DNA from 4 places in the Glaciecola siphonariae genome. Region 1 is predicted to be linked to each of the others. Evidence: predicted binding sites of a transcription regulator. Region 1 holds the regulator's gene; each other region holds the start of a gene.
The links. The regulator MetJ, encoded in region 1, represses methionine synthesis genes. The targets are predictions, from matches to a motif close to TAGACGTCTAGACGTCTA.

Region 1 (3,929 bases):
TTTTCGCCGATATTCTTTTGCCACTGCAATATGGCGAATTTGTGCCTCTTCGGTGGTATTAAGATGTACACGACCGCAAGCAACAATCTCGCCTTTGGCGTTTTTAACCATGCGATGTTCACTCACGCCCTCGTACTCGTCTTTTTCAGAGCCTTTTGGGTAGCCCCAAGGCTCGCGCAGCCATAGCCAGCGAAAGGCAAAATAAGCGTTAATATCTTGATCGCTCGTAGGTTTTTCTATTGTAAACAAGGTCTTCGCTCATCCATATAAATGCTTGGCTCTTATACAATAAACCAAAGTTATGCCCAGCACTATACCTTGAATTGAAAAGTCACCGGACCATCGTTAACTAAGGCAACTTGCATATCGGCGCCAAAGATACCCGTTTCGCAGTGGCCGTACTGCTCGCGCACATGCTGCACAAATTGATTGTAAATGCGCTCACCGTGTTCAGGGCTTGCCCCTAACGAAAATCCAGGTCGATTGCCTTTATCAGTTTGCGCTACAAGCGTAAATTGCGATACAACTAGGAGTTTGGCACCTACATCTAGCAGGCTCAAATTCATCTTACCCTGCTCATCTGCAAAAATACGGTAGTTCATGACTTTACGCGCTAATTTTTCAACTTCGTTGCTGCCATCTTCTTTTTCTATACCGAGCAGCAGCAATATGCCTTTATCGATTTGCCCAACGGTTTTGTTGCCTACCGTTACGCTAGCGCCTGCGACCCGCTGAATCAGACCAATCACGCCTGCGCCCTGTAGTTTAGCGCCAGCTCATCCATAATCGATTTCAGCGTACTCTTGATGGCCGGTTCAGACGCACTATGACCTGCATTGTCAATAATATGCAGTGCGCTATGCGATAGGGCTTTATGCAGGTGGTAAGCTGCCGATACTTGGCACACCATGTCATAACGGCCGTGCACGATGTAAGTAGGGATGCGTTTAATAATATGGGCGTGGTTGAGGATGTAGTTTTCGCTGATAAAACAGTGATGCTTTAAGTAATGACACTCAAGCAAGGCTAAACTCTTAACCTGCTGATTAGACGCAATTTCGCTTGAGGGTTGTTTATCGGGGATGAGTTTTGAAATGGCCCCTTCCCAATTAAACCAAGCACTCAAGGCTGCTCGTGCGATGTTGTCGTCACTGCTGCTGAACTGTTCAAAAAACGCGTCGGCGATTTCAGCAGAGCGATTGAGTTGACCGCTTACTTGCCCGTAAAATCGACTATAGGCATCTGGAAATACTTGCGCCGCGCCGCCACCAGGCTCTAAAAACCAGTCAAAATCTTGCTGGCGGGCAAGAAACACGCCGCGCAGTATCATCGTGCGTACTGACAGCGGATGGGCAATGGCATAGCATAAGGCCAAAGTAGAGCCCCAAGACCCACCAAACACATACCAGCTATCAATATTAAGATGCTTGCGCAGCACTTCGATGTCTTCTATTAGGTCGTCAGTGGAGTTGTGCTCTAAACAGCCAAAAGGCTGCGAGTGACCGCAACCGCGTTGGTCAAACGCAACCACCATGTAACGCTGAAGGTCAAAAGGCCACTGATAATTACCATTTATACCCGCCCCTGGACCTCCGTGAAGATACAGCACAGGGATGCCGTCTGGATTTCCTGCTACCTCCACATGGAGGGTGTGGCCATAGGAAACGGGTAGTTTAAAAGACTGAATAGACACGTCATCCCCTCGTATACTTATGCTTTTTATTGTTATGTAGTATGCTTACGTTCATTCTCAAGCCTAGGCTTACACAAGCAGGCAAAGGCTCAACAGGTATTGTAAGGCAGGTAAAGCGCTGATGCTTACAATCGCATGAATTAACGTACAGGTAAAGGATGCAACATGGTTCATAAAATATTTTTAGCAGCAGGCGCAATCGTGCTGATGGCGGGTTGCCAATCGGCTATAGACGATGCGTACTTTAGTATGTGGGATAAAATTGGCGTAGAAAAGCGCGACATCTTGGTTGACCGCGTTGAAGATGCACAAGACTCGCAAAAAGAAGCGCAGGAAGAATTTGCAGACGCTCTTGAAGAATTTAGCGCGCTGATTAATTTTGATGGTGGTGAGCTACAAGATGTATATGAAGAGCTTAAAGACGAATACGAAGACAGCAAAGAAAGCGCCGAAGAAGTATCAGATAGAATCAATAAAGTAGAAGCGGTTGCCGAGTCTTTGTTTCGAGAATGGGAAGAAGAGCTGGGTGAAATCACTAATGCTAACTTGCGCCGAGATAGCTCATCTAAACTCAGGACTACCCGACGTAATTATGAGGCCTTGATTCGGTCGATGCGCAAGGTTGAAGCGAGTATGGCGCCCGTGCTTGCCTCGCTACAAGACAATGTGCTGTATTTAAAGCATAACCTAAACGCGAACGCGATAAGTTCATTGCAAGGCGAATTAAGCACTATTAAGACCGATGTGGATGCGCTCATCAAAGAAATGAACGATGCCATAAAACAGTCTGACGATTTTATCGCCACTATTAAAAGCTAGGGCTTGGGCCAACTCGTTGCAAATGGGCGTGTTGGCTACTCTTCTGCCTCGGTTCCCATTTCTTGCATGATTTGACGCGCCTGTGCCGGTATACGATTTGGATTGTCTTTTCTCAAATCAGTGTCGTCGGGTAAAGGTTGTCCGGTAAAGGCGTGTAAAAACGCCTCGCACAATAATTCAGAGTTTGTAGCATGGCGCAGATTATTCACCTGACGGCGCGTGCGCTCGTCGGTCAGCACTTTAAGCACGTTGATAGGAATCGACACGGTCACCTTTTTTACCTGCTCTGATTTTTTGCCATGCTCTGCATAAGGGTGTATATATTTTCCGTTCCACTGCGCCATAATGTGTGCCGTTGTTTATTTTAATTATATGAAAAGTCTAACTGGAATAATAAAAAGGTCAATCTAGACGTGTAAACTGCTTGACGTCTAGACGCTATTTGCGTAGTTTAGACGTCTAAACGTCTATAAAGGTTTATTATGGTATCTTACGCACAGGGCATCGACGCGCTCAATCAATCGCTTTCTGAACTCAGAGACATCGACGTGTCGTTCGAATTTTTTCCGCCCAAAACGCCTGAAATGGAAAACACGCTTTGGAAGTCGGTTGAACGTTTAGCGCCATTAAACCCAAGCTATATGTCGGTTACCTATGGCGCAAATAGCGGCGAGCGAGACCGTACGCACGCTGTGGTTAAAAAAATCCATACTGAAACAGGCATTCCTACCGCTCCTCATTTAACCTGCGTTGATGCCAGCAAAGACGAACTTAAACAAATTGCGCAAGACTACTGGGATTCAGGCATACGCCGCATCGTTGCCCTACGCGGCGACTTACCAGAAGGTACTGAAAAAACCGATATGTACGCCAGCGACTTGGTGAGCCTGTTAAAAGAGGTGGCAGATTTTGATATTTCAGTGGCTGCCTATCCTGAAAAGCACCCAGAGGCGCGTAACGACCAATTTGATTTGCTCAACTTAAAGCGCAAGGCCGAAGCCGGCGCAAATGAGGCCATCACCCAGTTCTTTTTTGATACTAGCGTGTTTTTACGCTTTAGAGACCGAGCCGCTGCTGCCGGCATCGATTTAGACATTGTTCCGGGCATACTGCCGGTGACTAATTACCAAACCCTACAGCGCTTTGCAGGTTTTACTAATGTTCATGTGCCCGGTTGGCTGCATAAAATGTACGAAGGGCTCGACAAAGACGACCAAGCCACCCGTAACCTATTGGGCGCAAATATCGCCATGGATATGGTAAAAGTGCTGGCTAAAGAGGGCGTAAAGCACTTTCACTTCTACACGCTTAATCGAAGCGAACTGAGCTTTGCTATTTGTCATATGCTAGGTTTGCGCCGTCAGGGCTAGTTGACAGCTAACAAGAATATGCGCACGCAGCATCAAGGGAATTTGGT
Region 2 (3,929 bases), on a different contig from region 1:
GTTAGAGCAATGGAGCAATGTTTATTTGTTGGAAGGTCTTTACAAAGAAGACAGCGATGTAAACGCTGATGGTGAGGAATTTAGTAGGGTGACTGAGCAAAAGTTTTTTGCATCAGCACAGGCAAATTATAAGCTTACCAATCCGGATCACCGTCTCTTTGGTTTTGCATCTTATGAAGACAATAGACTAGGTGCCTTTGCATACCAAGGCACAATAGCGGCTGGTTGGAACCAGTTGGTATGGGAAGACAAAAGTTCGTCCTTTGATTACAGTGTTGGTCCAGGTTATTCTTTTGCAGAAACACAAGAAGGTGAGAGCGTCAATGGTGCGATAATTAGGGGCGCTGCTAATTACGTTTGGAATATTTCTGATACCGCAAAATTTACACAGACCTTTTCTACAGAATATGGCTCTGATAACGTCAAGTCTCGTGCTGAAACTGCACTAACAGCTCAAATTGCTGGCGACCTTTCTTTAAAAGTGTCTGTTAAGTTTGACCATAATACAGATGTGGCTGAGGGACGTGAAAAGTTAGACACTGAAACCGCAGCGACTTTGGTTTATAACTTTTTCTAAATGTTACTGAGACCGCAATTTGCTAATCAGGTAAATGCATTCGTCGCGCATGCAAATTAAGCAAAGTAAGCAAGATAAAACGGCTTAGACACATAGATACAAAAACGGCGCATCCTTTTGGTAGCGCCGTTTTTTATATTGATATTGCGTGTTGCTATTAGTTGCTTGTTACCAGTGCAGCATCCGCGTTTTGATAGTACCTTCAATTTGCGTAAGGTGCTCAAAGGCTTCTTCGGCATTTTCTGCATCTACATCTACCACTACGTAGCCAATCTCTTCATTGGTTTGTAAATATTGCGCAGCGATGTTGATGCCTTTGTTGGCAAAAGCTTGGTTAATTTGCGTCAGCACGCCGGGTCGGTTTTTGTGAATGTGCAACAACCGCGAGCGGTCCACATGCGCAGGTAAAGACACCTCAGGGAAATTAACCGCTGAAAGCGTGGAGCCGTTGTCTGAATACTTAATAAGCTTACCGGCTACCTCAATCCCAATATTTTGTTGAGCCTCTTGTGTGCTACCGCCTACATGTGGCGTTAAAATAACGTTGTCGTACTTGCGCAAGGGAGATTCAAATTCCTCGCTGTTAGACTTTGGCTCTATCGGAAATACATCAATCGCCGCGCCATTGAGTCTGCCGTTATCTAGCGCACTGCAAAGAGCGTCAATATCAATAATGGTGCCCCGAGCCGCGTTAATTAAAATTGCGCCGGGCTTCATTTCATCGAGCTCTTTTTTGCCAATCATGTTTTGCGTGTGGGTAGTTTCTGGCACATGTAGGCTAACAACGTCAGAGGTGTTCAGCAGCTTTTTAAGCGACTTAACCTGCATAGAGTTACCCAGTACTAACTTATCTTCAATATCGTAAAACTGAACGCGCATGCCTAAATGCTCAGCCAAAATACTAAGTTGGGTGCCAATATGGCCATAGCCGATAATGCCAAGGGTTTTGCCGCGTGCCTCGTAGGAATCTACTGCGCTTTTTTCCCATTCTCCGCGATGAGCTTTGGCATTTTTACTAGGAATGCCGCGAAGCAAAAGAATAATCTGGCCCAGAACGAGTTCAGCGACCGAACGGGTATTCGAAAAGGGCGCGTTAAATACCGGAATGCCGCGTTTTAAATGCGCATCTAAATCGACCTGATTGGTGCCTATGCAAAAACAACCCACTGCAACGAGTTTTTTTGCGTGCTCTACCACGGTGTCGCTTAACTGTGTTCGCGAGCGAATGCCCACAAAGTGTGCGTCTTTTATTTTTTCAATGAGTTCCGCCTCTGGGAGGGACGTTTTTAACGACTCAATGTTAGTGTAGCCAGCACTCTCAAAGGTTTCTAAGGCACTGTTGTGCAAACCTTCTAATAACAATATTTTAATTTTATCCTTGGCTAACGACTTTTTACTCATATGGCTGCTCTTCTAAAAGACATCTAGACGTCTAACTGGGTAGTAGGACGATAGCAAATTTTGCTCTGCGGGCAAAGCACAAATTGTTAACCTACCTATAATAAATGCTCATATTAAATGCTCGCAGTAAATGCTCACTGCGATATCTGTGCGCCGTTGTCGGTGCCGGTAATCACAATGTCTGCACCACGGTGTGCAAAAATGCCGTTACACACCACGCCCACAATCTGATTGATGGTGGTCTCAAGCTCAGGCGGATTCAAAATATCTAAATTAAATACATCAATAATTACATTGCCGTTATCAGTTACCACGCCCTGTCGGTACATAGGGTCGCCGCCGAGTTTAACGATTTCTCTTGCCACGTACGAGCGCGCTAAGGGAATGACTTCAATCGGTAAGGGGAATTTGCCCAGTATGGGAACTTGTTTGGTGTCGTCTATGATGCAAATAAAAGTTTTAGCTACCGCAGCGACTATCTTTTCCCGAGTCAGCGCAGCGCCTCCGCCTTTGATCATGTGTTTGTGTTCTGTGATTTCGTCTGCACCATCTACATAAATATCAAAGCTGCCGACTTCATTTAAGTCAAACACTTCGATACCGTGATTTTTCAGTCGCTGCGTGGATGCCTCAGAGCTCGATACCGCGCCTTTTATTAGGTCTTGTTTTTCAGCAAGTGCGTCAATAAAGTAGTTCACGGTTGAGCCTGTGCCTACGCCCACTATGGTGTCGGCTTTTACAAACTGCATGGCTGCTTGTGCCGCAGCGCGTTTTTTATCATCTTGGGTCGTCATTGGAGCTTACTCACTTTTAAGGGCGGATTTACCGCGATAGAGTTGTGAAGGCGTTAATATGTAAGGTAGTGGAATGTCCCACGCTTGGGTAGGCAAACTTAAGGCTTTTTGAATATCGTGGGCCAGGCCAACCACGCGCACTGTGCTGCTAGGGTCGAACACTAAATTAGCCAGTGTACGATCAAAAAAACCTCCGCCCATGCCCAAACGGTTGCCCTGCTCATCAAAGGCAACAAGCGGTGTGAACAGTAGGTCGAGTTGTCTAAGCGGACATACGTCACGGCAGTCTAGCCGCGGTTCTAAAATACCAAAATGATTGGCGCGCATATGCGTGTTTTTTTTGTAGCGCAAAAACAGTAAGTGCCCATCGCTAAAGGGGTGTAGTACCGGCAAATACACTTCTATATTGCTTTTCCACAAATGCTCAATAAGCGGTTTTGTATCAAGTTCGCCGTCGTTAGTCATATAAAGCGCAACGCGACTAGCCCCTTTGAGCAAGGCATGCTTGTTTACTTGTTCAATTAAGCCTTGTGCTGCGCTTGCTTGCTCGCTATTAGAGAGCGCTTTGCGGCGCTCTCTGAAGGTTTGCCTTAATGTACTGCGCAAGGCAGTGGTTTGATGCTGTTGCTTAACGTCCATATACGTCGATAAAGAGCTGCGTGAGGCGAGGGTGATCCACCGCTGTTGCCACCTTTAATTTTGGCATGTTAAGCCATAGCTCACTGGTGGTGCTACCGTTTGGCGCAAAGCTCGTTTGCCCTTTGTGCAGAGGGTCGGTGCCCACGCGCAAATGCCCTTCGGTCATTGTGAATAAGGTCTCATCTAACATGTAGGCGAGCGGAAAGGCGTCGTGAAAGTAGCACACGGTTTCGTCTTTACCTTGCGAATAAAATTCAGTGTAAAACTTTGATGTTTGCTGCACAAATCCGCCAAGCTTAGGATTCTGTTCAGCTAGCTGTGAGGTGAAATCAGGGGAGAAGGGTAGGTCGTAGGTTACGTCAAGACCAAACATATTAATTGGCCACGAAGCGCCAAATACAATTTCAGCAGCGTGCGCGTCATTCCATATGTTTGCCTCGGCCACCGGCGTAACATTGCCTGGCACAAAGGCAGCGCCGCCCATGATATTCACGGCTTTAATCAATTTAGGAAGCTGT
Region 3 (3,929 bases), on a different contig from region 1:
CAACTGGCCCCCACAGATAAAACACCTTACCCCATGATTCTTGCTGTACGGGGGTGATTTTAGTTTTGTATTTGGAATGTGAACACAACTCAAATGCTGCATGAATGTCAGCTACACAAATTTGCAGCATGAAATTTTTGGCCAATTCTTCATTGTAGAAGCGCTGGAGAAAGAGCAGGCAATCCCCGTTTTCAAAAAGCGTAAGGTCATCGCTTACCCGTTCCCCGCTAAATCCGATTTCCGAATAGAAAGATCTTGATATCTCATAGTCCTTGCTCGGAACAAATGATTTTATATCTATTACATTCATTGTCATTTCCTGAGATTATTAACACCGAATTAAACTGCGCGGTTATTATGCACAAATACCAATTAGCCTCAAACCGCGTCCGTGTGGTAGTCAACTAGGTTCATACACCAATTTGGCTAGTTTCTCAGTTTTTGCTGACTCTAACCATTAGAGCTGACGGCTTGCATAGGCTCTACAAATCTAAGGAAGATCATTGAGATTATTTATAGTTATGTGTTTTCTGAGTGCCTTTGAGTCATATGCTTGCTCCGGTGAGGCTTCGGTTGACTTTAAACCATTCGTTATAGAAGTGGCTGAGAACCAAACCTTGGTGGAGCTAAGAATATTTTTTCCTATAAGTGACAAAGCGCAAAGTCCGATGTATTTGGACAGTCTTACTCTGCATTTACCAAATAAATTATCGGTAGAGCTAAATACTTTTGTTGACACATCATTGCAGGACTACTATCAGGCTGATCTAAAGATTGCTAGAGATATGTTCCAGAAAGCCCATATTATTGGCTCTTATGGATATAACGATATTAATGGGAAAAGTTTGAGTCTGTGCTCAAACTGGAAATCGTTTTCGATTACTGAATTATTAGCTTCAGAGATAATTGATGAATAACAAAAGTGTAAAGCGGATAAAACTGAACAGCGAATTTTCAAATTAAGTAATGGCCATAAATATCTTAAGGAAATTTTGAGATGGAAATAAAAAGGGACAATTTAGATGACGGCGAAGTCATCATGTTACTGGAAGAACACCTGGCAGATATGTACGCAACGTCCCCGCCTGAAAGTGTTCACGCGTTAAACGTTCAAGCGCTTAATTCGTCTAACATAACTTTCTTTAGCGCATGGATAAACGGCACTATTGCTGGCTGTGTTGCCATCAAAAATCTTGACTCTCAAAACGCAGAGATTAAATCAATGCGAACATCTCATCATTTTAGAGGGCAGGGGGTTGCATCAGAATTACTTATTTTTTTATTAAGCTTCGCAAAACAACAGGGGTATCAAAAAATTAGTCTAGAGACCGGCACTCAGAAATATTTTCTGCCGGCCCGTACCCTCTATAAAAAATTTGGTTTCGCAGACTGTGGTCCATTTAGTGACTACAAACTAGATCCTAACAGCCACTTTATGAGCCGCGATCTCTGAATTTGGAAATCCCCATAATAAGGCAATTTCGATGCTTGTTTTCTGCGTGAGTGCATGAACATCGTACGTGGAAGGCTTGTGAGACAACTAACAGAGTTGCCCCAGCGCAAGCAATTGATTTAAATACGCCGCGAATGATTTGACTCAATCTCAATTATAGCCAATGATGCAAACAGCACTTAGCCATGACTAACCCAATTCAAAAAGAGGTATTCGATGTCGTTCGATTCAAATATGCTTGCAGAGTTAAACCTGATTTTAAAGTTTCCCAATAAAAGCCTGATGCAGGGGCTTAAAGTGCATAAAGATGCTGCACCAGAAGTAATCGGGGCAGCCCAACGTTTGTACGAAAAGGGCATAGTGCAGCAAGCAGACGGCGGCTATTTAACTGATTTAGGTCATGATTTAGCCGAGCACGCTCAGATACTGCAATCGGCACTTGCAAGCAAATAAATTTATTAACTTTGGCGGCTGTCCATGCTGCTTCTGAATAAACGTTTAGACGTCTAGACGTTTATTCTTGACATTCTATACCATTGAGCCAAAATAGCCGTATGTTTAATCACACGGTTTATCACTGGCCATGCCAATAAAAATACCTGCTGAACTTCCCGCGCTTGAGGGGCTATCTGCCGAAAACATTTTCGCGATGGATAACGAGCGCGCGCTTAAGCAAAACATCCGCCCGTTAAATGTGGGTATTTTAAATTTGATGCCCAACAAAATTGAAACCGAACTGCAAATACTCAGGTTGCTCTCCAATACGCCCTTACAAATAAATATAGACTTGATTCGTATCGATGAAACCGCGCCTAAAAACACCCCAGCTTCGCATATGAATGCTTTTTACCACTCTTTTAACGAAGTAAAAGATAAAAAGTACGACGGACTCATAATTACTGGTGCGCCTTTGGGCAACATTGAATACGAAGATGTAAAGTACTGGGACACAATGACCACGCTGATGGACTGGAGTAAACGTAATGTGCAGTCCACCATCTTTTTATGCTGGGCAGCGCATGCCGCGATGTATCATTACTATGGGGTGGAGCGTGTATTACGCAGCGCAAAATTATCTGGTGTGTTTGAACATAAAGTCTTAGATGAAAAAAACGAATTGATGCGCGGTTTTGACCCTTACTTTTGGGCGCCGCATTCGCGAGTGGGCGAAATTCCCGCTGCCGATTATGAAAAAGTGCCTGGCTTAGAGGTGTTGGCGCAGTCTGATGACGCAGGTGTTTACATCGCGGCTACGCAAGACAAACGTTTGGTATACGTCACGGGCCATCCTGAATACGACCCAAACACGCTTGACCAAGAGTATCAACGTGACCTAGAGGCGGGCTTGTCTCCTGATATACCTAATAACTATTACAAAGGCGACGACCCGCAACAAGATGTTATGATGAGATGGAAGTCTCATGGTAATTTGTTTTTTACAAACTGGCTCAATTACTACGTGTATCAGACAACGCCATTTGATCTAAATGACATAAAAAACGATTAAATTAGGCGTGTGCGTGCAATATAGAATAGCGCAGGTAAACAACGCAGATAAAGCAGCGCAAGTTAACGTAGCGCAAGTAAGATTAACCCCCCTCGATTGACAGGATTATGCAGTGACCACAACCGCCAATAAAATTCGTGAACTTGCCGCCAAGCGCGTATTGCTGCTAGATGGCGCCATGGGCACTATGATTCAAGAACATAAGCTTGAAGAGGCTGACTACAGGGGCGAGCAATTTAAAGACTGGCATTGCGATGTAAAGGGCAACAACGACTTACTTGCAATCACGCAGTCAAAGCTTATAAAAGACATTCATTTGGCCTACTTACGCGCCGGCGCCGACATTATTGAAACTAACACTTTTAATGCAACCGCCATCTCCATGGCCGACTACGACATGCAAGACCATGTTGAGCAAATAAATCTAGCGGCAGCCAAACTCGCACGCGAAGCAGCCGATGAGGTGAGCATAGAAACACCCGACAAACCCCGTTTTGTAGCTGGCGTATTAGGTCCAACAAGCCGCACTGCTTCTATCTCTCCTGACGTAAACGACCCCGGAAAACGCAACGTAAGCTTTGATGAACTTGTGCTCACCTATAAGCAGGCCACTAAGGCCTTGATTGCCGGCAAAGTCGATATCATTATGCTCGAAACAATATTCGATACACTGAACGCAAAAGCGGCGGCCTTTGCGGTAGACGAAGTGTTTGAAGAACTCGCAATTACATTGCCGGTAATGATTTCAGGCACTATTACAGATGCATCAGGGCGTACGCTTTCAGGACAAACCACCGAGGCTTTTTATCATTCTCTACGTCATGTAAATCCACTTTCATTTGGTTTGAACTGCGCGCTAGGTCCCGACTTACTGCGTCAGTATGTTGCTGAATTGTCGCGCGTGAGCGAATGCTTGGTATCGGCCCATCCAAACGCCGGTCTGCCAAATGAGTTTGGTGAATATGATAT
Region 4 (3,929 bases), on a different contig from region 1:
GCGCCTATCCACAGTTCGGTTTGTTTTTTACTTTATTATATGTGGCCAAGGCATTTGGCATATTCGCGTTTAGATTGTTGATGCGCGTCTCAGGTGCCGGGTGAGTCGACATTATTTCCAAAGGGCGCTGTCCTGAACTTGCTGCGTTCATGTTTTTCCAAAGATCAACTGATTGGCGAGGGTCAAAACCCGCCTTTGACATTAAATCTAAGCCAATAATGTCTGCCTCGCTCTCGTGTGCGCGGCTAAACGGAAGCGCAACGCCTACCTGCACACCTAAACCGAGAGCTGACATAATAGCAGGTGTTTGCTGTACATCATTCGCTTTGAGCGCTTGGTTTACGACCTCTTGGCTCACGCCGATAAGTGTAGAGTGGCTCATACGCTCATTCCCGTGTTGAGCGAGCACATGACCTACTTCATGGCCAATCACCGCTGCCACTTGGTGCTGATTCTTAGCCACCTCTAAAAGGCCCGTATATACGCCAATTTTTTTACCGGGTAGGGCGAACGCGTTAACCTGCTCAGACTCAAATACAACCACTTCCCAAGCGTCAACATCAGCGTTGTCACCTAGTTGGCGAATTATGTTGTCGGCAATACACTGAACAAACTCATTGGTCACGGGCTTATTTGAGATGGGTGTTTGTTGTTTCATGCCGGCAAAAGCCTGAACACCCGACTGCGCTAACTGCTCATCAGAATACAGAAGTACTTGGCTTCTTCCGGTAGGGGAGGTGGTACAAGCGCTGAGTACACTGACGACAAAACCAAGCGCAACAAGCGCTCCACTTCTTTTACTTACTAGCGTATTGCTCATATTGTTAAACCTCGATTAGTACCTGCTTTGTATAATTATTATAATGCAACATTTTAACGCAGCATTATAGCGCTGCATCATCGCGCAATACAGAGGCCTTATCGGTTTGTTCCCATGGAAACTCTTCACGGCCGAAGTGACCGTAGGCAGCCGTTGGCAGGTAAATCGGGCGCTCCAAGTCTAGCATTTGAATAAGCCCATAAGGACGCAAGTCGAAGTGGCGCTTAACCAATTCAATAAGGGCCTGCTCGCTAATTTTGCCGGTACCAAAGGTGTCGATATTAATAGAGGTGGGTTCTACAACGCCAATTGCGTAAGACACTTGAATTTCACAGCGCTCGGCTAAGCCTGCCGCTACAATGTTTTTGGCGACATAGCGGCCCGCATATGCGGCACTGCGGTCAACTTTGGATGGGTCTTTGCCCGAAAAGGCGCCGCCGCCGTGACGAGCCATACCGCCGTAGGTATCTACAATTATCTTTCTTCCGGTGAGGCCGCAATCGCCCATCGGGCCGCCTATTACGAATCTTCCAGTGGGATTAATATGAAACTTAGTGTTTGCGGTCAACCACTGTGCCGGTAATACAGGCTTTATGATCTCTTCCATCACCGCTTCGCGAATGGTGGCATTGTTTACACTATCGCAATGCTGAGTAGACAGCACCACAGCGTCAATGGCTACAGGCCTATTGTTTTCATATACAAATGTGACCTGTGATTTTGCGTCCGGGCGTAACCATGGCAATTGACCATTTTTACGCAGCTTAGCTTGTTGCTGTACCAATCGATGCGAATAGGTGATGGGAGCGGGCATCAGCACGTCGGTTTCGTTGCTAGCATAGCCAAACATAAGACCTTGGTCTCCAGCACCTTGCTCTTCGGGGGATGCACGGTCTACCCCTTGATTGATGTCAGACGATTGTTTTCCGATGGCGTTTAGTACCGCACACGACTCACCGTCAAAGCCCATATCCGAATGGGTATAGCCGATATTTTTCACGGTTGTGCGGGTAAGCTCTTCAATGTCTACCCATGCGCTGGTGTTGATTTCACCGCCCACTAAGACCATGCCGGTTTTTACAAATGTCTCACACGCTACGCGTGCTTTTGGATCTTCTTTTAAAATAGCGTCGAGTACTGCATCTGAAATTTGGTCGGCAATTTTATCTGGGTGACCTTCTGAAACTGACTCTGAAGTGAATAAGCGTGAAGTCATTTAGTATCCTGTTTAACAAAATGATATTGAATATTAATAAGTATGAAAGGTTAAGCCGTGTTGTACTGCGCCAGTCTTATGATATGCGACCGCGCCGTACCTTTACTTAGTATCCGCAGATATTACGCAGATATTACTTAGTATCGGCAGATATGACCTTTGTATGCGCGTAAGTATAGTATATTTCCGTCTAGACGTCTAAAAGTCTATTTGAATTATCCATATTTACTGAGCGGATGTTCGCTTTGGATCATAAAAACTTATGATGACGATGGGTCGATTGCGGATTCATTGTGCAGATAAAAGCCTAAACATTGAGTAAAAAAAACAAATCAAAAGTGTTAATTAATGATTGAAGTGCTCTACACCCTGCGCCACAATGCGTAGTCTTAAATGAGGCATAACGCCCAATTTGGTATATTTAAAGGAGATTACATGTCATCACGTCGCGAACTCGCTAATGCTATTCGAGCCCTCAGTATGGATGCAGTACAACAAGCAAAATCAGGACATCCTGGCGCACCGATGGGAATGGCTGACATCGCTCAAGTATTATGGTGCGATTTTTTAGCGCACAATCCTAAAAATCCAAACTGGGCTAACCGCGACCGTTTTGTATTATCTAACGGTCATGGCTCAATGTTACTTTATTCATTGCTCCACCTCACAGGCTACGAATTGCCCATTGAAGAATTAAAACAGTTTCGTCAACTTCACTCGAAAACGCCGGGCCACCCTGAATATGGGTATGCGCCGGGTGTAGAAACGACTACCGGTCCATTAGGTCAAGGCATTTCTAATGCCGTGGGTATGGCACTCGCCGAAAAAGTACTAGCAGCTCAGTTTAACCGCGACGACTTTGATATTGTTAATCACTTTACCTACGCATTTTTAGGCGATGGCTGCATGATGGAAGGCATTTCTCATGAGACTTGCTCGTTGGCCGGCACGCTGGGTTTAGGGAAGTTAATTGCATTTTGGGATGACAACGGCATCTCGATTGATGGAGAAGTAGAAGGTTGGTTTAGCGACGATACACCAAAGCGTTTTGAGGCTTATGGTTGGCACGTTATTTCTGGCGTAGATGGTCACGACCCTGCACAAATCGCTGCCGCGGTCGAAAAGGCTCAAGGCCAAACCGACAAACCTACGCTGATTTGCTGCAAAACCACCATCGGTTTTGGGTCACCAAACAAGCAAGGTAAAGAAGAAAGCCACGGCGCGCCCTTAGGTGATGACGAAATTGCGCTCACGCGTGAGGCACTTGGTTGGTCTCATGCTCCTTTTGATATTCCCGCCGACATCTATTCAGCTTGGAACGCAGCAGACAAGGGCAGCGAATTAGAATCAGCATGGAACGAAAAATTCTCGAAATATCAACAGGCTCATCCGGAGCTAGCACAAGAGTTTATTCGTCGTAAAACCAATGTGTTGCCAAGCAATTGGCATAAAGACGTAACAAAGTATATCAATGCTCTGCAAGACAACCCACAAGATATTGCGACCCGCAAAGCGTCGCAAAATACATTAAATGCATACGGTCCTATGTTACCAGAACTGTTAGGCGGCTCTGCTGACTTAGCCGGTTCGAACCTCACTATTTGGAAAGGTTGTAAGGGCGTGAGCGCTGATGATGCCAGCGGCAACTACATTTATTACGGCGTGCGTGAATTTGGTATGTCTGCGATGATGAACGGCATCACGCTGTATGGCGGTTTCAAAGCCTATGGCGCAACCTTCTTGATGTTTATGGAATACGCTCGAAACGCAGTGCGTATGGCTGCGATCATGAAGCAGCCGGCGATTTTTGTGTACACCCATGACTCGATTGGCTTGGGCGAAGATGGTCCTACCCATCAACCGGTAGAGCAACTTGTGGCGCTTCGTAGTACC

Region 2: the regulator MetJ is predicted to act here: its motif matches at 1,995-2,012, upstream of serA (phosphoglycerate dehydrogenase).
Region 3: the regulator MetJ is predicted to act here: its motif matches at 1,953-1,970, upstream of ACFO4O_RS06955 (homoserine O-succinyltransferase).
Region 4: the regulator MetJ is predicted to act here: its motif matches at 2,220-2,237, upstream of metK (methionine adenosyltransferase).

The regions. Positions count from the first base shown of each region.
Region 1 is NZ_JBHSGU010000005.1:170,298-174,226, reverse strand. It holds gene ACFO4O_RS11950 (bifunctional GNAT family N-acetyltransferase/hotdog fold thioesterase) at 1-249, opposite strand, end outside; gene dtd (D-aminoacyl-tRNA deacylase) at 312-749, opposite strand; gene pip (prolyl aminopeptidase) at 746-1,693, opposite strand; gene ACFO4O_RS11935 (DUF2959 domain-containing protein) at 1,859-2,512, shown strand; gene metJ (met regulon transcriptional regulator MetJ) at 2,548-2,856, opposite strand; gene metF (methylenetetrahydrofolate reductase) at 2,995-3,882, shown strand.
Region 2 is NZ_JBHSGU010000002.1:1,687,787-1,691,715, reverse strand. It holds gene ACFO4O_RS08815 (DUF481 domain-containing protein) at 1-577, shown strand, start outside; gene serA (phosphoglycerate dehydrogenase) at 746-1,978, opposite strand; gene rpiA (ribose-5-phosphate isomerase RpiA) at 2,113-2,772, opposite strand; gene ACFO4O_RS08800 (5-formyltetrahydrofolate cyclo-ligase) at 2,779-3,411, opposite strand; gene ACFO4O_RS08795 (nucleoside hydrolase) at 3,401-3,929, opposite strand, start outside.
Region 3 is NZ_JBHSGU010000002.1:1,252,623-1,256,551, reverse strand. It holds gene ACFO4O_RS06975 (VOC family protein) at 1-310, opposite strand, end outside; gene ACFO4O_RS06970 (hypothetical protein) at 504-917, shown strand; gene ACFO4O_RS06965 (GNAT family N-acetyltransferase) at 998-1,453, shown strand; gene ACFO4O_RS06960 (TIGR02647 family protein) at 1,670-1,906, shown strand; gene ACFO4O_RS06955 (homoserine O-succinyltransferase) at 2,037-2,960, shown strand; gene ACFO4O_RS06950 (homocysteine S-methyltransferase family protein) at 3,073-3,929, shown strand, end outside.
Region 4 is NZ_JBHSGU010000002.1:1,769,105-1,773,033, reverse strand. It holds gene ACFO4O_RS09155 (M48 family metallopeptidase) at 5-820, opposite strand; gene metK (methionine adenosyltransferase) at 885-2,036, opposite strand; gene tkt (transketolase) at 2,472-3,929, shown strand, end outside.